DNA from 3 places in the Microbacterium sp. NPDC078428 genome. Region 3 is predicted to be linked to each of the others. Evidence: predicted binding sites of a transcription regulator. Region 3 holds the regulator's gene; each other region holds the start of a gene.
What was found. Region 3 encodes HrcA, which represses chaperone genes, less so after heat shock. Its sites were predicted from a motif close to TTNGCACTCGNNNNNNNCGAGTGCNAA; they were not measured.

Region 1 (8,864 bases), on a different contig from region 3:
GTTCCAGCTGACCAAGGCGCTCGGCCTTCTGACGGTTCTCGAGAACATGAAGCTCGGCGCCACCGGCCAGCGCGGCGAGAGGTTCTGGCAGAGCATGATCCCCGCCGTCTGGCGCAAACAGGACACGGGGATCGAGGAGCGCGCGATGCGCCTGCTCGCGAAGTTCAAGCTCGACACGAAGGCCTCCGATTTCGCCGCGAGCCTCTCGGGCGGCCAGCGGAAGCTGCTGGAGATGGCCCGCTCGCTCATGACCCAGCCGACGCTCGTCATGCTCGACGAGCCCATGGCCGGGGTCAACCCCGCCCTGACGGAGTCGCTGCTCGACCACATCCTCGATCTGAAGGACGAGGGGATGACGGTGCTCTTCGTCGAGCACGACATGCACATGGTGCGGCACATCGCCGACTGGGTGGTCGTCATGGCGGAGGGTCGCGTGGTCGCCGAGGGCGATCCGCACACCGTCATGCGCAACCCCGCCGTGATCGATGCCTACCTGGGCGCGCATCAGGAGCTCGACCTGGGCGTCGTCACCGGCAGGATCCAGACGGCGGACGCCGACCCCACGACGGATGCCGCGGCATCCCAGGCCGCGAGCGCCGACGCGCTCGTCGCCGACGGCGTCACCGAGGACGAGAAGGAGCAGAACCCGTGAGCACCCCCGTCGCCACCCGCACCGTCGTCCACGCCGCGGACGTCCACGCCGGCTACCTGCCGGGGGTGAACATCCTCAACGGCTGCTCGCTGACCGCCGAGCAGGGTGAGCTGATCGGCATCATCGGCCCCAACGGGGCGGGCAAGTCCACCCTCCTGAAGGCGATCTTCGGCCAGGTCACCGTGCGCAGCGGCTCGATCACGCTCGAGGGCGACGACATCACGGGGCTCAAGGCCAACAAGCTCGTGCAGCGGGGGGTCGGCTTCATCCCGCAGACGAACAACGTCTTCCCGACCCTCACGATCGAGGAGAACCTGCAGATGGGCCTGTACCAGCGCCCGTCCGCCTACAAGGAGCGCCTCGAGTTCGTCACCGGGATCTTCGCCGAGCTCGGCCCCCGTCTGAAGCAGAGGGCGGGCTCGCTCTCGGGCGGTGAACGCCAGATGGTGGCGATGAGCCGTGCGCTCATGATGGACCCCAAGGTCCTGCTCCTCGACGAGCCGTCTGCGGGTCTGTCCCCCGTTCGCCAGGACGAGGCGTTCATCCGCGTCTCGGAGATCAACAGGGCCGGCGTGACCTGCATCATGGTCGAGCAGAACGCGCGACGCTGCCTGCAGATCTGCGATCGGGGCTATGTGCTCGACCAGGGCCGCGACGCCTACACCGGCACGGGCCGCGAACTGCTGGCCGACCCGAAGGTCACCGAGCTGTACCTGGGCACCCTCGGCGCCTGACGCCGCGTCAGGAGGCCGACGACCCGAATCTCGCGGCATCCCGTCGTCAGCCCGGACAACATTCCGGAAGGACGCCGCGGATCAGCCCCTCATCCGAGGTGATCGGGCCCGACGCGCCGGTGCTGCCGGAGTGTTGTCCGTCCGGGGGCCGATCTTCTGGAGCATGGCGACGATGACCCGGCCGAGCGCGGGGCCATCGGCGAAGATGTCCGCCGCCACCGGGCGGATGCTGGCGTAGCCGCGCGCGGCCAGAGCGAGGTCCCGCCGCCGATCCGCGACCTGCGCTTGCCATCCTCCATGGTGTGCGCGGCTGTCGCATTCGATGACGAGCCACCCCTCGACGACGAAGTCGACGCGGCCGACGCCGTCGATCCAGACCTGGCACTCGAAGCTCAGCCCCAGAGCGCGGAGGAGGAGGCGGACGAACGTCTCCGGCCCCGACTCGCACCGGCCGTCCACGAGTGCGCGCAGACCGCGACGCCGCCGGGGTACGAGCCGGAACAACTCGTCCAGGCCCTCCTCGTCGATGAGTCCGAGGTTCACGGCGCTGTCGAGAGTGGCGATCGCCGCCCGAGGCGTCTGGCAGATCGTGGCTTGGAGCAGCGCATCGAACACCTCCACGCGGAGCGATCGCGGGGGCGGAGTTCGGCGCAGCGGGGCCCAGTGGAGGCGCACACCGGGTGTCGGTCGCAGGCGGGTCGTGTGCGGGGGCACCTGAACGTGCACGTCGCCGCGGTCGAGGACGAAGACGCCGCGCTCCGCGAGCAGGCTCGTGCACGCGAGACGTCCCCCGGCCGCGGCTGCGGTCGTGGCCGGGGCCGAGGACGCGGGGCTCAGATAGAGGCCCTGCCGCGGCCGCAGCAGCCGCTCACCCCGCACCATCGCGGCGATGCGGGCCTGCGAGAGACCCTGCGCCTTCAGGTCGGCATGGCGGTAGACGTGATCGGGATGCAGCGCGAGCATCGCCCCAGCCTCCGCGGCAACCGCGGGCCCGGACGCTGCGGTGACGTCATCCGGGGACGGCGGCCCGGATCACGGCAGCGGGGAGGAGGGCCGGTTCGGGACAATACTCCGGAGGTCTCGCGCCGCACGGGCTCTCCCAGCCCTGCAGCGCCGCCGACGCGGCGAAGCGTCCGGAGTGTTGTCACGCTGCGCCGCCCCTGAGCCGCCGCCACCGACAAACAGCGGCCCCGTTTCCGAAGAACCGGGGCCGCTGCCGTTGCGGGTGGAGAGGGATCAGCCCTCGTAGGCCGCGTAGGTGTTGTCGTCGCCGAACTCGTAGATGCCGATCGACGCCTCGGTCGGGTCGCCGACCTCGTCGAAGGTGATCGGACCGGAGACGCCGTCGTAGTCGGCGACACCGCCGCCGAGGATGATCTCGGCGCACTCCGCGTAGCTGGAGCAGGACTCTCCGTCGCCGGAGCCGCCGGAGACCTCGACGAGCTTCTCCGCGATCGCGGCGCTGTCGGTCGAGCCGGCCGCGAGCGAGGCGAGCGCCAGCAGGATCGTGGCGTCGTAGGACTCGGCCGCGTAGCTGTACTCCTCGAGCGCGGCGATGCCCTCGGCCTCCAGGAACGCGTCCAGCTCATCCGTGAAGGCGGCGATGGAGTCGATCGTCAGACCCGGCAGCGTGCCCTTCGCGCCCGTGAGCGAGCCCGCGGGGAACTGATCGCCGAAGTTCGACAGGTTGCCGTCGACGAAGTAGAGCTTGTCGCTGGGGATCTGACCGAACAGGCTCGGCAGGATCGTCGTGACCTCCTCGAACGTGATCAGGGCGATCGCGTCGGGGTCGGCCGCGACGACCTCGCTGATCTGAGCGTCGAACGACGTGTCACCCGTGTTGTAGGTGGGCGCCGCAACGACCTCGCCGCCCGCGGCCTCGAAGGCCTCGGTGACGTAGCCGGCGAGACCGGTGCCGTACGAGTCGTTCAGCACGATCATGCCGAGCGTCTGGTTGCCGTCCTCGGCGATGAGGTTTCCGAGCACCTCGCCCTGCAGGACGTCCGAGGGCGCCGTGCGGAAGTACAGCCCGTTGTCGTCGTAGGTCGTGAACGCGTCCGAGGTGTTGGCGGGCGAGAACTGGATGACGCCGGCACCCACGACCTGGTCGATGAACTGCAGCGAGGTGCCCGACGATGCGGCGCCGATGATGGCGGACACGCCCTCACCGAGCAGACGCGGGATCTCGGTCTCGTAGGCCTTGTTGTCGGTGTCGCCCGAGTCGCCGTAGATGACGTCGAGGGTCAGGCCCGTCTCGGCCGCGGCCTCGTTGATCTGTGCCGTCGCGTAGGCCACACCGGCCTCCTCCGGCGGGCCGAGGAAGGCGAGGTTGCCCGTCTGGGGCAGTGCCGTTCCGATCGTGAGGGTCATCTCCTCTCCGGCTTCGGCTGCCGGGGCGGACGATTCGGTGTCGCCGCCGCTGCCGGCACAACCCGCGAGGAAGAGCGCGCCGACGCCGACGACGGCGATGCCACCGACGACCTTTCCGCGCGAACGGGAGAAGACGCTCATAGTGCTCCTTGCTGTAAACGAACGCTGGGCCGGCCCGGGCGCCGACCTCGTGGATCTCACCCTAAGCGCGGGACCCGCGTTCCAACGTTGCGGTGCGTTAACGATGTGTCACGAGATGGTCACGGCACGATAACGGCCGTCTCATCAGCCCGAAATCACCCCGGCGAGACGACGGCGTCGGACCCGGTGCCGCGGATGCCGGTACCTGGTACGCAGAACCGCATCCGCCCGCGTGGGCCCCGCCCGCTTCGCCGGTCAGGTGATCGGGGCGACGTCCGAGACGCCCCTGTGGCGGCGCGAGTACAGCAGCTGATCGATCGTCAGGACCGACAGGGCGACCCACACCAGGCCGAAGCCGATCCACCGCTCGAGCGGCATCGGCTCTCCGAGGATCCACGCGCCGGTGACGAACTGCATGATCGGGGCGATGAACTGGAGCAGCCCGATGACGGTCAGTGGCACCCGCCGCGCACCGGCAGCGAAGAACAGCAGCGGTGTCGCCGTCGCAACCCCTGCCAGCGAGAGCAGCACCGCGTGCCACACACCGGCCGTGCCGAAGGTGAGGCCGGATGCGAACGAGACCGCGACCAGCTGCCCGATCGCGACGGGCGCGAGCCAGAACGACTCCAGGGTGAGTCCGCTGACCGCGTCCACGCGAGGGCCGATCTGCTTCTTGACGAGACCGTAGACGCCGAAGGATGCCGCGAGGGTCAGGGCTATCCACGGGAAGGTGCCGTACCCGACGACGATGACGCCGACGGCGAGGGCGCTGATGCCGATCGCGATCCACTGCGTCATCCGGAGGCTCTCGCGCAGGACGAGAACGCCCAGGATGACGGTGAAGATGGGGTTGATGAAGTAACCCAGGCTCGTCTCGATCACGTGCCCGGACAGGGTCGCGATGAGGAACACCTGCCAGTTGACGTAGATGACGGCTCCCGCGAGCGCCGTCCACAGCAGCAGGCGGGGCTGGCGGATGATGCGCCCGAACGCTCCCCAGGAGCGGGTCACACTCAGGAGCACGGCGCAGAAGACCAGCGAGAGCAGGATGCGCCACGCGACGATCTCCCACGGGCCCGTCGGGGCCAGGGTGAGGAAGTACAGCGGCAGGAATCCCCAGAGCAGGTACGCCGTGAAGGCGTACACCCCGCCGAGAGCACGCTCCCGGGCGGGATCGGGCGCGTGGTTCACCGGCTCAGCCTACCGCCGGAGCGACGTCCGGCTCGGGACGCCGCGTGCCCCCGCTCACTCAGCGGGAGGACCCGGTCGCGACACCTCGGCGCACCCGCAAACGACGAAGGACCCGGATGCCGCGGCATCCGGGTCCTTCGGTGGTGTGCGTCGCTCAGCGAACGACGACCGCGAGCACGTCGCGGGCCGAGAGCACGAGGAACTCGTCGGCGCCGAACTTGACCTCGGTTCCGCCGTACTTGCTGTAGATCACGCGGTCGCCGACGGCGACATCGAGCGGAACGCGGTTGCCGTTGTCATCGATGCGGCCGGGGCCCACCGCGACGACCTCGCCCTCCTGGGGCTTCTCCTTCGCGGTGTCGGGGATGACCAGGCCGGAGGCCGTCGTCTGCTCCGCCTCGACCTGGCGGATGACGATGCGGTCCTCGAGCGGCTTGATGGAAACCTGAGTGGAAACCGTCACGGTCTACCTCTTTCTTGATCCAAGACTCATTAGCAACCTCGCTGCGAGAGTGCTAATGACAGTGTAGGCATCCGCTGGCACTCCCGCAACGCGAGTGCCAGCGGATGACGGCGTCGCCCGCCGTAGGGTGGTGCGGGTGGAGATGACCGAGCTCACGGCCCTGCTGACCCCCGAGGGCCTGCGGCTGCTCGACGCGACGCCGCCGGTGGAATCGGCCGCCGACGTGGCGCGCGAGGTCACCCGGCTGCGCGCCGCGGGCTACTCCCCCGACCTCGTCTCGGCCGTCGTCGGCCAGTCGCGCCTGCGGCGGCGTGCCCGCGCGAAGTTCGGCGACCTCGCGGCGCGGATGCTGTTCACCCGCGCCGGCCTCGAGCAGTCCACGCGCCTGTCGGTCTCCACCCTGCACGCCCGGCGCTTCCGCGACGCCGGGATCGCCTCCGTCGCCGACCTCGGATGCGGGATCGGGGGCGACGCCATGGGCGCCGCCGGGCTCGGGCTGGACGTCCACGCCGTCGAGGCGGACGAGGTCACGGCCGCCCTCGCGGCCTTCAACCTCGCGCCGTTCGGGGAAACCGCCCGGGTCTCGAACGCCCTCGCCGAGTCGATCGACCTCGGGCCGCAGGTGGGCGTGTGGCTGGACCCCGCCCGCCGCACGGCGGGCCGTACCGAGACGACCCGCCTGAGCGACCCCGACGAGTACTCGCCCACGCTGTCGTGGGCGTTCGAGGTGGCGGAGCGCCGGGCGACCGGCATCAAGCTCGGTCCGGGTCTGGATCGGAACCTCATCCCGGTGGGCGCCGAGGCGCAGTGGATCACCGTCGACGGCTCCACGATCGAGCTCGTGCTGTGGTCGAGGGAGCTCGCCCGGCCAGGTATCGGTCGCGCCGCCGTGGTGCTGACCGACGGCGGCGCGCACGAACTGACCGCCGAGCACGATGCCCCCGACGAAGACGTCAGCGCGCTCGGGGCGTTCGTGCACGAACCGGCGGGCTCCGTCATCCGCGCCCGCCTCATCGGCGACGTCGCGCGATCGCTGCAGGCCGGGCCGATCGCACCCGGGATCGCCTACCTCACCGGCGACGCTGCCCTCACGAGCCCGTTCGTGTCGACCTTCCGCGTGCGGGAGGTGCTCCCGACCGACACGAAGAAGCTCGCCCGCGCCCTCCGCGAGCGAGGCATCGGCACGCTCGAGATCAAGAAGCGCGGCGTCGACGTGGATCCCGCGGTGCTGCGCACGAGGCTGCGCCTGCAGGGGCCGGAGTCGGCGACCCTTCTGCTCACGCGTGCGGGCGGCGGTCGCCTGGCGATCCTCGCCGATCGCGTCTGACGCACGGCCCCCGCCCGCGTCAGGCGAAGAGATCGGCCTGCATCGCCGCCCAGACGATCCAGATCGCGCTGTAGATGATCGAGAGGATGCCGAGCGCGAGCGCCCACGCCGCGGCCTGGCGTCCCTCCTCGGGGCGGCGCAGGGCCATCGCCGCCACGACGACCGCGACGACGCCGATCGGAAAACCCCAGCCGACGAACAACGAGGCCGCGAGGCCGACCACGGCGATGACGAGCGCCCACCCCGCGAGGCGCCGCCGGTCCTTCGCGGGGGCGGGCGGGTCCCAGGGTCCGAAGGGGATGCGGCGGTCGAGGAAGGGCACGGGACCGGTCTCCCCCGCCTCGTCATCCTCGCCCCGGGGGGACGGCCCGGGCGGGACGACCGGCGGCGCGAAGGGGATGGCCGGCTCGGTGAAGCGCGCGGGCGGCGGAGGGGCCCCCTCCGCGGGGACCGGGCTCGCGTTCGCGAGGCCGGGTTCTGCGGCCGCCGCGCGGTCCTTCTCCTCCGCGCTCACGCCGGCTCGCTCCCCGCAGCGACCTGGATCTCGGTGACGGGAAGCGTGGAGTCCGCGCCGAACGCGAGCGTGGACGGCTGCCCCCCCGCTCGGATCAGTTCCGCGGCGAGCGCGGCGATCATCGCCCCGTTGTCGGTGCACAGCGACAGCGGCGGGATCCGCACCGCGACGCCCGCGGCATCCGCGCGCTCGAGCGCGACCTCGCGCAGGCGCCGGTTCGCGATGACCCCGCCCCCCAGCAGCAGCCGGGGCACGCCGTGGCGCACGCACGCGTCGAGCGCCTTCGTCACGAGCACGTCGACGACCGCCTCGCGGAAGGATGCCGCGACATCCGCCACGGGCACGGGCTCGCCGGCCGCCTCCTGATGTTCGATCCAGCGGGCGACGGCGGTCTTGAGCCCGGAGAAGGAGAAGTCGTAGCGGTGCCGGTCCATGTCGCTGGCGCGGGAGAGACCCCGCGGGAAGCGGATGGCCCGGGGGTCGCCGGACGCCGCGGCGCGATCGATCTCCGGACCGCCGGGATAGGGCAGCCCCAGGATGCGGGCGACCTTGTCGAACGCCTCGCCGGCCGCGTCGTCGACCGTCTCGCCCAGCAGCTCGACGTCGCTCGTGAGATCACGCACGAGCAGGAGCGAGGTGTGGCCGCCGGAGACCAGGAGCGCGACGGTCGGATACTCGAGCGGCTCGGCATCGGCGTCGAGGAGGTCGGCGGCGATATGACCGACGAGGTGGTTGACGGCGTAGAGCGGCGTTCCGAGGGCCACGGCGAGCGCCTTCGCCGCGCCGACGCCCACCATCAGGGCTCCCGCGAGGCCCGGCCCGGAGGTGACGGCGACGGCGTCCAGATCGGCGAGCGCGACACCCGATTCGGCGAGCGCGGCCTCGATGGCGGGCTGCAGGGCCTCGAGGTGGGCACGCGCCGCGACCTCCGGCACCACCCCGCCGAAGCGCGCGTGCTCGTCCATGCTGCTGGCGATCGTGTTCGAGAGCAGCGTGCGACCCCGGACGATGCCGATGCCGGTCTCGTCGCAGCTGGTCTCGATGCCGAGCACGAGCGGTTCCTCGCGGTTCATCCGCTCGCCCCCTCCCGCGGACCCCGGCCACCCTCGGCGGGGGTCGGCTCGGCCTCGCCCTGCGGCGCCCACGTGCGCAGGTCGAGTTCCATCACGATCGCGTCGACCCCGTCGGGCTGGTAGTACCGGGGCCTGCGGCCGAGCTCGCCGAACCCCTCCGAGACGTAGAGGGAGTGCGCGACGGAATTGTCGGCACGCACCTCCAGGAACACCTTCTTCGCTCCGCTGTCGCGGGCATGGCCCACCAGCGCCCGCAGCAGCGCCCGCCCCTGACCCCGGCCTCGCACCTGCGGATCCAGGGCGAGGGTCTGGATGTCGGCGTCGGGCAGGCCGCGGGCGGCCCTCACTCCCCCGTATCCGACGACGCGGCCCGCCTCCTCCAGCACGACGTAGTGCGCG
Region 2 (5,903 bases), on a different contig from region 3:
CAGCTCAATCAGCCGCCACGGGGTCAGCCCGGAGTGATCGGCAACGCGCCCGGCCGCGGCGACGAGCGAGAGCAGCTCGTCGTGGCCCGGCGCGTCGTCGGTCACCTTCGAGAAGGACCGGCGGCTCAGAGCCGCCTCGCGCGCGCTCACTTCTCGGGGGCGAATCCGAGCGCGAGGGAGTTCATGCAGTAACGGTCGCCCGTGGGGGTGCCGAAGCCGTCGGGGAAGACGTGCCCCAGGTGCGAGCCGCACGCCGCGCAACGCACCTCGGTACGCACCATGCCGTGGCTGTTGTCCTCGATCAGCTCCACGGCGTCGGGGCGGATCGACTCGTAGAAGCTCGGCCAGCCGCAGCCGGAGTCGAACTTCGTTCCGCTCTGGAAGAGCTCGACGCCGCACGCGGCGCACGTGTAGAGCCCAGCGCGGTGCTCGTCGAGCAGTTCGCCGGTCCAGGGGCGCTCGGTGGCGGCCTCCCGCAGCACGGCGTAACGGTCGGCGCTCAGTTCCTCGCGCCACTGGTCGTCGGTCTTGTCGACGCTGTACGACATTGGTCCTCCTCGGGTAGATCCCCTCTATTCAACCGCGGTTGGCGGGCGTACGGGCGCGTCCGCGGTTGAATGGCGTCATGGACGACGCGGCAGCGGTCATCGAGCGGTACGCGCGGTTCGCCGATGACGAGGCGCGCGGGCGTTCGGACGTGTACGAGGACTGGGCGCGCGGGATCGCGGAGGACCCGGAGACGGCGGCCCTGCTGGCCCGCATACCGGCCACCCGTCGCCAGCCACCCCTCGTCTTCGCCGTCGCGCGCATGCAGGGCGCGCCGGTGGGGCCCTGGGCGGGGCTCCGGCGGTGGCTGCGCGAGCATGGCGATCGGCTCGTGGCCGAGGCATCCGCCCGCTCGTTGCAGACGAACGAGCCGCTGCGCTGCGCGCCGCTGGTCGCGGCGCTCTCGCTCGTGCCGGGGCCGGTCGCGCTCGTCGAGCTGGGCGCCTCTGCGGGGCTGTGCCTGTATCCGGACAGGTACTCCTACCGCTTCTGGGGCACGCGCGACGTGCGGCTCGATCCGGTCGAAGGGCCGGCCACAGTCGTGCTCGCGTCCGAGATGCGCGGTGCGGGCGGCGGGGAGCTCACGCTGCCGCGCGTGCTCACCCGCGTGGGCGTGGACCTCGCGCCTCTCGACGCGCGGGATGCCGCCGATCGCGCCTTCCTCGAGGCGCTCGTCTGGCCGGGGGAGGACGGGCGCGCCGAGCGCATCGCCGCCGCGCTGGATGTCGCGGCTGCCGCCCCGCCGCGCATGATCGCGGGCGACGCCGCCGACCCGGCGACCCTCGACGATGCGATCGCCGATGCGCGCCGCGCGGCGCCCGGCGCGAGCATCGTCGTCACGACCCCCGGGCTCCTACCGCACGTGCCGCGCGCCGGGAGGGAGGAGCTGCGGCGGGCGTTGACCGAGCGGGACGTGCGCTGGGTGTCGATCCATCCGGCGGGGATGTCCGGGGCGCAGCAGGCGTCGACGGGCGCCGCTGCATCGGGCTTCCACCTGACGCTCGACGGGCAGGTGGTTGCGAAGTGCGACCCGCTCGGGGCGTGGCTGGAGTGGCGCGCGTGCTGACGGCGGGTCCCGGCGTACCGTGAAGGCATGGCTGAAGAGCTGACAGATCAGCAGCGCGCGATCCTCGACTTCGAGGCCGACTGGCGCCGCCACGCGGGCGCGAAGGAGGAGGCGATCCGCAGCCAGCTCGGTCTGACGCCCGCCCGGTATTATCAGCTGCTCGGACGCCTGATCGACACCGCCGAGGCCCCCGCCCACGATCCGTTGCTCGTCGGCCGGCTCCGCCGCATCCGCGATCGGCGCGCGGCGGAGCGCGCCGCCCGCGAGCGGGCCGTCACCCGCTGACCGTCACCCGCTGACCGTCACCCGCTGACCGTCACCCGCTGACCGTCACCCGCTGACCGTCACCCGCTGACCGTCACCCGCTGACCGCTTCCGCCTGCCCGTGACGGGACACGCGGACGCCCCCCGGTAGCATGCTCTGGTGTCCCCGTCCCCTGCCGACCGTTTCGACGACATCCCGCCCTCCCGCGGACGCGTCGGTGCGCACCGGGCCGAGAACCCGCGCTTCGGCGGCCCCGGCCTGTTCCTCTGGGCGGCCGTCGCGACGGTCGTCCTGATCGGCGCCGGCATCTTCGCCTCGCTCGTCGCGCAGGGGCGTATCGTCCTGTTCCCCGAGCCCGCGCCGACCGCGGCGCCGGTCGACACCGTCGCGCCCGTCGTCGACACCTCGTACACGGTGCTCGTGCTCAACGGCACGCCGGAGGCCGGCCTCGCGACCCGGGTGAAGGATGAGCTCGTCGCCCAGGGCTGGCCCGAATCGGGGGTGCTCGCGAGCAACGCCGGGGACCGGGAGTTCCCCACCACGACCGTCTACTACGCGGCGGCGGAGGCCGAGGCCGCCGCACGCGGTCTCGCCGGCATCCTGGGGGCGGCCGACGTCGTGCTCGACCCCGAGTACCCGCTTCCGGGAACGCCCGCGACGCAGCTTACGGTGATCGTCGGAACCGACCGCACGGCGGCCGCCGAGAGCAACGACGGCACCGAGATCGAAGACGGCACCGAGATCCAGGACGGCACCGAGATCCAGGACGGCACCGAGGGCGGCTCGGGCACCGCACCGTAGAGCGCCTCCGCGCGCGCCGTGGCGGCGGCGTGTTTCCGTCCGATTAAGAGTTCGCGGCCCCTGTGTCAACAGTTGCCCGAGCGCCGGATCCGCGTCGTTCCGCGTGGCTAGCATGGCCGTGTCTCACCCCGCAGTAACAGGAGCGCACGCATGGCCCAGGGCACCGTCAAGTGGTTCAACGCCGAGAAGGGCTACGGGTTCATCACCGTCGCCGAGGGCGGACAGGACGTCTTCGTTCACTACTCCAACATCGACATGACCGGATTCCGGGTGCTCGAAGAGGGGCAGCAGGTGGAGTTCACCGTCGGCGCCGGGCAGAAGGGTCCGCAGGCCGAGTCTGTGCGGGTCGTCTGACCCGGCGCCCACGGCCCTCGCCGTGTCGGCACGGCGGCGCGCCGCACCGGCCCTAGTCTGTCGCGCATGACGATCGCCGCGCGCCGCCGCGCCCGCCTCCGGGTCGCCGTGCTCGCGATGGCCGCAATGGCGCTCGCCGGATGCGCCGCGTCCTCCGACGCTGCGCCCGTTCCCATCGCGACGACGGTGCCGCCGGCGCCGTCTCCGACCGCAACGGTCGAGCCGGCGCCCGAGGCGCCGCAGACGGTCCCGCATCCGCTGCGTGGCACCGCGGTGCCCGCGGGCGGCGTCGCGGGCCCCGCCCTCTCGGCGAAGATCGACAACCACCCCGCGGCGCGGCCCCAGGTGGGGCTGGAGCGCGCCGACGTCGTCTTCGAGGAGCTCGTCGAGGGCGGTCTCACCCGCTACGTCGCGGTGTGGTCCTCCGACATCCCCGACGAGATCGGCCCGGTCCGCAGCATCCGTCCCATGGATCCCGACATCGTCGAGCCGCTCGGTGGGGTCATCGCCTACTCGGGCGGGCAGCAGCGGTTCGTCGACATGATGCTCGCGACCTCGGTGCACAACGCCATCCACGGTGGCGCCGACGATCGCTTCATGCATCGCACGAGCGGAAAGGCCGCACCCCACAACGTCATCGTCAGCGCGCGCGAGCTGGTGCAGGCCTATGCGCAGATCCCGGCGCCGGCGCCGCAGTTCGCCTTCACCTCGATGCCCGTCGCCGCGTCGGCGGCGGCCTACGGGCGTTCCTCGGCCGGGTTCGACCTGTCGTTCTCGCCGCGCCAGAGCAGGCAGTGGCAGTGGGATGCCGGCAGCGGTGGCTACCTGCGCGGCCAGAACGGGGCCGCCGACACCGACCCCTCCGGCGCGCCGCTGTCGGCGACGAACGTGGTCGTGGTCGCGGTCGACATCGACTGGGCGTACGGAGAAATCCCGCGCACCGTCATGATCGGCTCGGGTGCCGCGTGGATCGCCACGGGCGGCAAGGTGCTGGAGGCGACGTGGACGAAGCCCTCCCGCGAGGCGCCCCTCCAGCTGACCAACGCCCACGGCGTCGCCATCCACCTCGCGCCCGGTGCGACGTGGGTCGAGCTCGTGCCGACCGGGTCGGGCGGTTCGGTGTCGGTGCGCTGAGCGCCGCGGCGCGGCATCCGGTCGCCCGCCGTCATGCGGCTTGCACTCTCCCGGGGCGAGTGCCAGAATGTGGTTAGCACTCCCATTGTCGGAGTGCTAAACCCAAACCTACGTCCGGGAGGGACGACACACACATGGCAAAGATCATCGCTTTCGACGAAGAGGCCCGTCGCGGCCTCGAGCGCGGCCTGAACATCCTCGCCGACGCCGTCAAGGTGACGCTCGGCCCGCGCGGTCGCAACGTCGTGCTCGAGAAGAAGTGGGGCGCCCCCACCATCACGAACGACGGCGTGTCGATCGCCAAGGAGATCGAGCTCGACGACCCCTACGAGAAGATCGGCGCCGAGCTGGTCAAGGAGGTCGCCAAGAAGACCGACGACGTCGCGGGTGACGGCACCACCACCGCCACCGTTCTCGCCCAGGCTCTCGTGCGCGAAGGCCTGCGCAACGTCGCGGCCGGCGCCGACCCCATCTCGCTCAAGCGCGGCATCGAGAAGGCCGTCAAGGCCATCACCGACCAGCTGCTCGAGGGCGCCAAGGAGGTCGAGTCCAAGGAGCAGATCGCGGCGACCGCCTCGATCTCGGCCGCTGACCCGACGATCGGCGAGCTCATCGCCGAGGCGATCGACAAGGTCGGCAAGGAAGGCGTCGTCACGGTCGAGGAGTCGAACACGTTCGGCACCGAGCTCGAGCTGACCGAGGGCATGCGGTTCGACAAGGGCTACATCAACCCCTACTTCGTCACCGACCCCGAGCGTCAGGAAGCGGTCTTCGAGGAGCCCTACATCCTCATCGCGAACCAGAAGATCTCGAACATCAAGGATCTTCTCCCGATCGTCGACAAGGTGATCCAGGAGGGCAAGGAGCTCCTCATCATCGCCGAGGACGTCGAGGGCGAAGCTCTCGCGACCCTGGTGCTGAACAAGATCCGCGGCATCTTCAAGTCGGCCGCCGTCAAGGCCCCCGGCTTCGGCGACCGTCGCAAGGCGCAGCTGCAGGACATCGCGATCCTCACGGGTGGCCAGGTCATCACCGAGGAGGTCGGCCTCAAGCTCGAGAACGCCACCGTCGACCTGCTCGGCCGTGCCCGCAAGGTCATCATCACCAAGGACGAGACCACCATCGTCGAGGGTGCCGGCGACTCGTCGCAGATCGAGGGTCGCGTGACCCAGATCCGTCGCGAGATCGAGAACACCGACAGCGACTACGACCGCGAGAAGCTGCAGGAGCGCCTCGCCAAGCTCGCCGGCGGCGTTGCCGTTATCAAGGCGGGCGCGGCCACCGAGGTCGAGCTCAAGGAGCGCAAGCACCGCATCGAGGACGCCGTGCGCAACGCGAAGGCGGCTGTCGAGGAGGGCATCGTCCCCGGTGGTGGCGTCGCGCTCATCCAGGCCGGCAAGATCGCGTTCGAGGGCCTCGAGCTCACGGGCGACGAGGCGACCGGTGCGAACATCGTTCGCGTCGCGATCGAGGCGCCGCTCAAGCAGATCGCGCTCAACGCCGGTCTCGAGCCGGGCGTCGTGGCCAACAAGGTCGCGGAGCTGGAGCCCGGCTTCGGCCTGAACGCCGCGACCGGTGAGTACGGTGACCTGTTCGCGCAGGGAATCATCGACCCGGCCAAGGTGACCCGTTCCGCGCTGCAGAACGCTGCGTCGATCGCGGGCCTCTTCCTCACGACCGAGGCCGTCGTCGCCGACAAGCCCGAGAAGGCCGCCGCGTCTCCCGCCGGCGACCCGA
Region 3 (8,864 bases):
CCCCTTGATCGTCAGGATGTCGCCCGACTGGACACCGGGGCGGATCTCCAGATCGACCGGGCCGTCGAGGCTCTCGATCGTCGTCTCGGTGCCGAGGATCGCATCGGGCATCGACACCTCGAGCGTTGCGAGCAGGTCGTCGCCGTCCCGGCTGAAGACGTCGTCGGCGGCCACGCTGACCTCTATGTACAGATCACCGTTGGGCCCTCCCGCGGGGCCGACCTCGCCGGAACCAGGCAGCTGCAGGCGCAGCCCCGTCTCCACACCCGCCGGGATGTCGATCGAGACGGTGCGCCGGGAGCGCACGCGGCCCTGACCCTGGCAGCTCGAGCAGGGGTACGGGATCGTCGTGCCGTACCCCTGGCACGTGGGGCACGGCACGTTCGTGACGACGTTGCCGAGCAGACTGCGCACCTGACGCTGGATGTGTCCCGCGCCGCGGCAGATGTCGCACGTGACGGGCTGCGTGCCGGGCTGGCAGCACGAGCCCTGGCAGGTATCGCACAGCACGGCCGTGTCGACCTCGAGGTCGCGGTGCGTGCCGAAGACGACATCCCGAAGGTCGAGGTTCACTCGGACGAGGGCGTCCTGCCCGCGCTCCCGGCGCGAGCGCGGGCGCGCCGCGCGCGACCCCCCGCCGCCCCCGCCGAAGAACGTCTCGAAGATGTCGCTGAAACCGCCGAAGCCCGCTCCGGCCCCGCCGAACGCGTCTCCGCCGGAGTCGTAGCGCCGGCGCTGCTCCGGATCGCTGAGCACGTCGTATGCGTGGGTGACGAGCTTGAAGCGCTCCGAGGCATCCTCACCCGGGTTCACATCCGGGTGCAGCTCGCGCGCGAGGCGTCGGTACGCCTTCTTGATCTCGTCGGGTGACGCGTCTCTCGCCACGCCCAGGACGTCGTAATGGTCTGCCACATTCGCCTTTCTTCACGCCCCGTCGTGCGGGGCAGGGGTCGCCTCAGCGGCGGTTCTCGTCCTCGTCGAGCAGACGCGAGAGGTATCGCGCAACGGCCCGCGCCGAGGCGAGGTTGCTGGGATAGTCCATTCGGGTCGGTCCGAGCACGCCCACGCGTGCCACCGCCCCCGATGTCTCGTAGTCGCTCGTCACGACCGATGCTTCGCCGAGCCCCCACGGATCGTTCTCGCGGCCGATGCTGGCCGCGAGACCCTGGGTGTCGGCCACCATCTCCCCCATGAGCCGGAGGAGGGTGACCTGCTCCTCGATCGCCTCGAGGAGCGGGTAGATGCTGCCGCGGAAGTCGGACTCGCGTCGAGCGAGGTTGGCGGCTCCCGCCATGAGCAGGCGGTCCTGGCGGAACTCGTCCAGCTCCTCGGCGACCACATGGCAGAGGGAGAGCAGGGCCGCGTCCACTCCGACGGCCTCGGCCGTCCCGGCGGTGCGGCAGGCCTCGACCCGGTCGGCCGCGTCACGCACGGAGTGACCCACGATCAGCGCCGCCAGGCGCGCCCGCAGCGCGGGCAGGTCCTCGTCCTCAAGGGGCGCCGTGAGCGCGGCGATGCGCTGGGACACCCGGCCCGTGTCGGTCACGAGGACGATGAGCATGCGCGCGGGTGCGATCGCCACCAGCTCGACGTGGGTGACATTGGCACGCGCGAAGGACGGATACTGCACGATGGCCACCTGGCCGGTGAGCTGTGAGAGGACCCGGACCGTGCGCGCGAGGAGGTCGTCGAGATCGCCCGGGTCGCCCAGGAAGGCCGTGATGGCGCTGCGCTGCGCGGGAGAGAGCGGCCGGATGTCGGCGAGGTGGTCGACGAAGACGCGGTAGCCCTTGTCCGTCGGCACCCGCCCGGAGGAGGTGTGAGGCGCCGCGATGAGCTCCTCGTCCTCCAGCTGCGCCATGTCGTTGCGGATCGTGGCGGCGGAGACCCCGAACGCGTGACGCTCGACGATCGACTTGCTGCCGACCGGTTCGTGGGTGGCGACGTAGTCCTGCACGATGGCGCGAAGGACCTGGAGCCCCCGTTCCGAGACCATGGCCTCTCCTCCCGTCCTGGCACTCCGGCAGATCGAGTGCCAATTCTACCGGTTCGCGGCGCGTGCGCTCCGGAAGCGGCCGCTCAGCCCGCCAGTGCGTGCACGACGGCGTCCGCCAGCAGCCGCCCGCGCAGGGTCAGCACGACCCTCCCCCGCACGGCGTCCTCGCCGGAGACGAGCCCGTCGGCGACGAGCCCCGCGACGGAGCGGCGCGCGCCGGCATCCAGCATCTCGAGGGGAAGTCCCTCACGGATGCGGGAGGTCAGCAGCACCCGCTCCAGCTGTGTGGCGGCGGCATCCGGCCTCTCCCGCCCGGCCGCCGGCGAGGCGCCGGACTGCAGGCGCTGGGCGTAGGCGGCGGGATGCTTGACGTTCCACCAGCGCATTCCTGCCACGTGGCTGTGGGCGCCGGGCCCCACGCCCCACCAGTCATCGCCGCGCCAGTAGGCGAGGTTGTGCCGCGAGCGGTGGGTGTCGTCCCGCGCCCAATTGCTCACCTCGTACCATCCGAAGCCCGCGTCGGCGAGGACGCGGTCGGCCAGTTCGTACATGTCGGCCTGCAGGTCGTCGTCGGGGGCGGCGAGCTCGCCCCGGCGGATGCGCCGCGCCAGCGCCGTCCCGTCCTCGACGATGAGGGCGTACGCCGACACGTGGTCGGGCGTGAGCTCCACCGCCTGCGCCAGCGACGCCGCCCAGTCCGCGAGGCTCTCCCCGGGCGCGCCGTAGATGAGGTCGAGGCTGACGGCCAGGCCCGCCCCGCGCGCGGCTCCCACGGCGCGCGCGACGGCGGCGGGGTCGTGCGTGCGGTCGAGCGCCGCGAGCACGTGCGGCACGGCCGACTGCATGCCGATCGAGAGCCTCGTGACCCCCGCGGCGGCCAGCTCGTCTGCGACGACCTGCGTGACGGTGTCGGGGTTGGCCTCCACCGTGATCTCGGCGTTCGGCTCAACGCCGATGTGCGCGCGCACGTCCTCCAGCATCCGCGTCAGTGATCCGGCGGGCAGCAGCGTCGGCGTGCCGCCGCCGAAGAACACGGTGGATGCCGCCCGCAGCGCGCCGGCGTCGGAGAGCACGCGCGCCGCCAGGCGCACCTCCCGACCCGCCTCGGACGGGTAGTCCTCAGCGGTGGCGCCGCGCAGCTCGCCGGCGGTGTATGTGTTGAAGTCGCAGTAGCCGCACCGCACCCGGCAGAAGGGGACGTGCAGGTACACGCCGAGGGCGCGGGTCGGGTCGAGCGGGAGGTCGCCCGGCAGGGCGCCGTCGACCGGTGCGGGATCGCCGAGCGGGAGCGGTCCGGCCACGATCAGCCGGTCGTGTACATCGGCGAGATCGCGCGGACGTAGCCGTCGAAGAGCGCCCGCCGACGGCGTCGCACGAGGGGGCGGATGAGGCGGTATGCGAGCGCGACCGGTGCGTCGAAGGCGCGCACCGTGAACCACACCTCATCGTTGCCCCGCCACTCGATGAGGAACCACTCCTCACCGCTGACGACGGAGCCGCTCACGGTGCCGATCGTGAAGGCGATCCGCCGCGGCTCCTCGGTCACGGAGATGACGCGCAGCTCGGCGTCCGCCCGCAGGCCCGCCACGCGCCCGTGCACCGTCACTGTCGTGCCCGCGCCGGCGAACGGTGTGCCTTCGGCGTCGAAGCGCTGCTCGGCCTCCGTGCTGGCGGGGGCGACGGGGTTTCCCTCGTCGTCGAACCCCACCCCCGCGTACATGGGGCCGGATGCCGGGCGCACATCGCCCAGCTGCAGGCCGGCGCCCTTCTGGGCCGTCCACGACAGCAGGGCCTCGCCCGCGGAGGCGAAGCGCTCCTGACCCGATCCGATCCGGATTGTCCGCTCGGCCGCGATGCTGCGCTCAGGCGGATACTGCATCAGATCCGGTGAGTGCGTTGCGCCTACCGCCGCGTAATCGACGGTGTCGTCTCGGAAAGTCCCGCGCCGCATGCGCCCAACCCTACTTGGCGCCGGTCTCGACGTCGCCGGAGAGCGCGGCGATGAACGCCTCCTGCGGCACCTCGACGCGGCCCACCATCTTCATGCGCTTCTTGCCCTCCTTCTGCTTCTCTAGCAGCTTGCGCTTGCGGGTGATGTCGCCGCCGTAGCACTTGGCGAGCACGTCCTTGCGGATCGCGCGGATGTTCTCGCGGGCGATGATGCGCGCGCCGATCGCGGCCTGGATGGGCACCTCGAACTGCTGGCGCGGAATCAGCTTCTTCAGCCGCTCGGTCATGAGGAGCCCGTACGCGTACGCCTTGTCGCGGTGGACGATCGAGCTGAACGCGTCGACCTTCTCGCCCTGCAGGAGGATGTCGACCTTGACGAGGTCGGCCTCCTGCTCCCCCGCCGGCTCGTAGTCGAGGCTCGCATAGCCCTGCGTGCGCGACTTGAGCTGATCGAAGAAGTCGAACACGATCTCGCCGAGCGGGACGTTGTAGCGGAGCTCGACGCGGTCTTCGCTCAGGTAGTCCATCCCGAGAAGGGTCCCGCGGCGCGACTGGCACAGCTCCATGACCGTGCCGACGTAGTCCTTGGGCGTCAGGATGGCCGCCTTGACCACCGGCTCGGACACCGTCGCGACGCGGCCGTCGGGATACTCGCTCGGATTGGTCACGATCACCTCGGCTCCGGTGTCGGTGACGACGCGATAGACCACGCTCGGTGCCGTCGTGATGAGGTCGAGGTCGAACTCGCGGGCGAGACGCTCGGTGACGATCTCGAGGTGGAGGAGGCCGAGGAATCCGCAGCGGAATCCGAAGCCGAGAGCGACGGAGGTCTCGGGCTCGTAGACCAGGGCGGCATCCGAGAGCTTGAGCTTGTCGAGCGCCTCACGCAGGTCCGGGTAGTCGCTGCCGTCGATCGGGTAGAGGCCGGAGAAGACCATCGGCTTCGGGTCGGTGTACCCCGGCAGGGCCTCATCGGCGGGCTTGCGCGCGGTCGTGACCGTGTCGCCGACCTTCGACTGGCGCACGTCCTTCACGCCCGTGATGAGGTACCCCACCTCGCCGACGCCGAGGCCCTTCGTCGGAGTCGGCTCCGGGCTGGACACACCGATCTCGAGCAGCTCGTGGGTCGCCCGCGTCGACATCATCTGGATGCGCTCACGGGGCTCGAGCTTGCCGTCGACCATGCGCACGTAGGTGACGACGCCGCGGTAGGGGTCGTAGACCGAGTCGAAGATCATCGCGCGAGCGGGCGCCGAGGCATCCCCCTGGGGCGCCGGGATGTCGCGGACGATGCGGTCGAGCAGCTCCTCGACGCCCGCGCCGGTCTTGCCGCTGACGCGGAGTACGTCGTCGGGGTCGCCGCCGATGAGGTTCGCCAGCTCGAGCGCGAACTTCTCCGGGTCAGCAGCGGGCAGGTCGATCTTGTTGAGCACGGGAATGATGTGCAGGTCGTTCTCGAGCGCGAGGTAAAGGTTGGCGAGCGTCTGCGCCTCGATGCCCTGCGCCGCGTCCACCAGGAGGATCGCCCCCTCGCACGCCGCGAGCGAGCGGGAGACCTCGTAGCTGAAGTCGACGTGTCCGGGCGTGTCGATCATGTTGAGCGCGAAGTTCTCGCCGCCCGCCTCCCACGGCATCCGCACGGCCTGGCTCTTGATCGTGATACCGCGCTCGCGCTCGATGTCCATGCGGTCGAGGTACTGCGCGCGCATGTCGCGGTCCGCGACGACTCCCGTGATCTGAAGCATGCGGTCGGCCAGGGTCGACTTGCCGTGATCGATGTGGGCGATGATGCAGAAGTTGCGGAGCTGCTCGGGGGCAGTCGCGGCGGGCTGAGGAGGCGTAGCGGCGCGGGGAGACATGTCCGCTCGATTCTACGCAGTCTCCGCCACCCGATCTGGGGGTGCATCAAACACGACGTTCCGGCGACACGCCAGCTCTTCCAGGACCCGCACCCGCCGGTCCGCGCTCGCGCCTACCCGCCCGCGAACGGGCGGGGACGACGTCACGGAGGCGAAGTTAGGCTGAGGGAATGACGGTGCAGGTGGTCCTCGTCCACGGGATCCGCACGTCAGCGACGATGTGGCGGGCGCAGATCGCGCATCTCGCCGAACGCGGCATCGACGCGCACGCGCTCGACCTGCCCGGACACGGGACCCGGATGGGCGAAGACTTCACGATCGACGGCGCGTTCGAGACGATCGACGCCGCGGTGCGCGAGGCGGCCCGCCACGGCCCTGTCGTGCTCGCGGCCCACTCGATGGGCGGGCTCGTCAGCTGCGAGTACGTCGGCGCACCGGAGGCCCCGCCCGTCGCGGCGTTCGTCGCGGCATCCTGCACCGCCGTTCCCCGCGGACCAGGTCTCGCCACCTACCGGGCACTCGCGCGGCGTTTCGACAGCCTGCCGGATCGAGGCATGCGCCTCACGGAGATGGTGCTCGCCCGGACCCTCCCGGAGGAGACGCGCGACGACTTCGGCGCCGGCGGGTACGCCTTCGACGCACAGGACATCGCGCTCCGCTCGCTGTCGGTGCTCGATCTCACCCGCGCCCTCCGCCGAATCTCGGTGCCCACGTGGTTCATCAACGGGCAGTTCGACCAGCTCCGCATCAACGAACGCCTGTTCCGCCGGCTCGTTCCGCACGCCGAGCTGATCGTCGTCCCGCGCACGAGCCACCTGGTCACCGCGATGCGGCCACGGGTCTTCAACGCGCTCCTCGATCTCGCGATCGCGACGGTCTCGCCCGGAGCGGATCAGCCCGAGCGGACCTGCTAGACTCTTTGATTGGCTTGCGTGTGGGCTTCCCACCCTCACGACCGCTGCGCGACAGCCCTCTCTTGTCGCCGGCACTTCCACAGGCAGACACCTCGACCGAAAGACCCACACGTGGCAAACATCAAGTCGCAGATCAAGCGCAACAAGACCAACGAGAAGGCGCGCGAGCGCAACAAGGCCGTGAAGAGCGAGCTGCGCACCGCCGTGCGCCGCACCCGCCAGGCCGTCGCCTCGGGCGACAAGGCCACGGCCGAGGCCGCTCTGGCGAAGGCGACGAAGAAGCTCGACAAGGCCGTCAGCAAGGGCGTCATCCACAGCAACCAGGCCGCCAACCGCAAGTCGGCGATCGCCAAGCAGGTCGCGTCGCTCTGACCCGCCTGCACACGAGAAAGGCCCGCTCCCGTTTCGGAGCGGGCCTTTTTCGTGGCCGCGGGCCGACCGGGCCCCCTCGTCGCCGCGGCGACTCAGGACCCGAAGGGCGAGCGCGTCGCCACCACCGTCACAAGCCTCTCGAGAGCGAACACCGGGTCTCGAGACGCGCCCTTGACCTCCGCGTCGGCACGCGCAGCCGCCTGGATCGCCAGGCCCAGCTGAGCCTCGGTCCAGCCGACGAGGTCGCGGCGGGCACGATCGACCTGCCAGTCCTTCATGCCGAGCCGTGCGGCCAGGGATGCCGATCCCTCGCGCACGCCGACGACGCGTGCCATCGTGCGCAGCTTCATCGCGAAGGCCGCGACCATCGGCACGGGATCCGCGCCGGATGCCAGGGCGTGCCGCAGTGCGATGAGCGCTTCGCCGTAGCGCCCGGCGATCGCGGTGTCGGCCACGACGAAGGACGAGGTCTCGACGCGACCGCCGTAGTAACGCTGGACGACGGCCTCCGTGACATCGCCCTCGACATCGGCGATGAGCTGCTGGCAGGCCGCCGCGAGCTCGGTGAGGTCGTCGGCGAAGGCGGAGGTGAGCGCTCGTAGGGCCGCGGGGGCGATGCGGCGCTTCGCCGCCTGGAACTCCCCGGCTGCGAAGTCGTACCGATCGGAGTCGCGCTTGACGGCGGCGCACGCGATCTCCACTCCCCCACCCGTTCCCGATCGAATCGCATCGAGCAGCTTCTTGCCGCGCACGCTCGCACCGGTGTGCCGGAGCACGACCGTCGCCCCCTCCTGCGGGTGCGAGAGGTAGGAGATCGCCTCCGCGAGGAACTCGTCTGTGCACTTCTCGACCCCCGCCACCCGCACGAGCCGCGGCTCGCCGAAGAGGGAGGGCGACGTGACCGAGAGCAGCGTGCCCGGCGCGTAGGCGTCTGCGCGCACGTCGGACACCTCGAGCGAGGGGTCCTCCGCCCGGAGGTAGTCGCGCAGCCCCGCGATCGCCCGCTCGGCGCACACCTCTTCCGGGCCGGAGACGAGCACGATCGGCGCGGGCTGCGGGGACCGCCACGGCAGCTGGGGGATCTTCGAGGCCGGTCGGGCGCCGGCGGGTCGACGGGTGCGCGTGGCCATGGCTCCAGCCTATTCATCCCCACCGACCCCGACGTGCTCCCGCCACACCCGCACCCCGTCCGCCTCGACATCCACGAGCACGAGCCCGTCTACGTCGCTGCGCGCGACGGTCGTTCCCGTCGCGTGCAGGATGTCGAGGATCTCCTGCCGCGGGTGCCCGTAGTCGTTGTCGGCACCGACGCCGACCAGCCCGAGCGTCGCGCCCGCGCGCTCGTAGAGGCTCGGCTGCTGGTCGGCGCTGCCGTGATGGGCGACCTTGACGATGTCGTACGCCCCGCGCAACGACGGCTCGAGGGCGCGCTGCGGCTCGGCCGACAGATCCCCGAGATAGAGCCCGCGAGGCATCCCCTCGCCGTCGCGCTCGACCTCGATCACGACGCTCGTGTCGTTCCCGGGGTCGAACCGGGTGCGGCCGGCCTCGGGCCACAGCACATGCCAGGATGCCGCGCCGAGCGCTCCCCGCGCCCCCCTGCGTCCCTCCTGCAGCGTCGCACCCCGGGCGGCCAGACGCGCGAGGAGGCGGCGTTCGTCGTCCTCCGACGCGGGAGCGTGCAGGACGTGGGTCGCCGCGCCGACCTCGACCGCATCGACAGCGCCGACATGATCGAGGTCGAAGTGGGTGAGCACGAGGAGGTCGATGCGC

Region 1: the regulator HrcA is predicted to act here: its motif matches at 5,626-5,652, upstream of groES (co-chaperone GroES).
Region 2: the regulator HrcA is predicted to act here: its motif matches at 4,240-4,266, upstream of groL (chaperonin GroEL).

The regions. Positions count from the first base shown of each region.
Region 1 covers NZ_JBITUP010000002.1:378,883-387,746, forward strand. The annotation lists gene ACIGCK_RS05985 (ABC transporter ATP-binding protein) at 1-652, shown strand, start outside; gene ACIGCK_RS05990 (ABC transporter ATP-binding protein) at 649-1,386, shown strand; gene ACIGCK_RS05995 (hypothetical protein) at 1,468-2,349, opposite strand; gene ACIGCK_RS06000 (ABC transporter substrate-binding protein) at 2,623-3,897, opposite strand; gene rarD (EamA family transporter RarD) at 4,153-5,088, opposite strand; gene groES (co-chaperone GroES) at 5,243-5,551, opposite strand; gene ACIGCK_RS06015 (SAM-dependent methyltransferase) at 5,688-6,878, shown strand; gene ACIGCK_RS06020 (hypothetical protein) at 6,898-7,392, opposite strand; gene tsaD (tRNA (adenosine(37)-N6)-threonylcarbamoyltransferase complex transferase subunit TsaD) at 7,389-8,465, opposite strand; gene rimI (ribosomal protein S18-alanine N-acetyltransferase) at 8,462-8,864, opposite strand, start outside.
Region 2 covers NZ_JBITUP010000002.1:261,493-267,395, reverse strand. The annotation lists gene ACIGCK_RS05445 (nitroreductase family protein) at 1-150, opposite strand, end outside; gene msrB (peptide-methionine (R)-S-oxide reductase MsrB) at 147-548, opposite strand; gene ACIGCK_RS05435 (DUF2332 family protein) at 626-1,612, shown strand; gene ACIGCK_RS05430 (DUF3263 domain-containing protein) at 1,640-1,897, shown strand; gene ACIGCK_RS05425 (LytR C-terminal domain-containing protein) at 2,037-2,678, shown strand; gene ACIGCK_RS05420 (cold-shock protein) at 2,829-3,032, shown strand; gene ACIGCK_RS05415 (DUF3048 domain-containing protein) at 3,099-4,166, shown strand; gene groL (chaperonin GroEL) at 4,301-5,903, shown strand, end outside.
Region 3 covers NZ_JBITUP010000003.1:388,789-397,652, forward strand. The annotation lists gene dnaJ (molecular chaperone DnaJ) at 1-912, opposite strand, end outside; gene hrcA (heat-inducible transcriptional repressor HrcA) at 956-1,996, opposite strand; gene hemW (radical SAM family heme chaperone HemW) at 2,080-3,297, opposite strand; gene ACIGCK_RS08285 (DUF1990 family protein) at 3,300-3,947, opposite strand; gene lepA (translation elongation factor 4) at 3,958-5,805, opposite strand; gene ACIGCK_RS08295 (alpha/beta fold hydrolase) at 5,976-6,719, shown strand; gene rpsT (30S ribosomal protein S20) at 6,831-7,091, shown strand; gene holA (DNA polymerase III subunit delta) at 7,184-8,221, opposite strand; gene ACIGCK_RS08310 (ComEC/Rec2 family competence protein) at 8,231-8,864, opposite strand, start outside.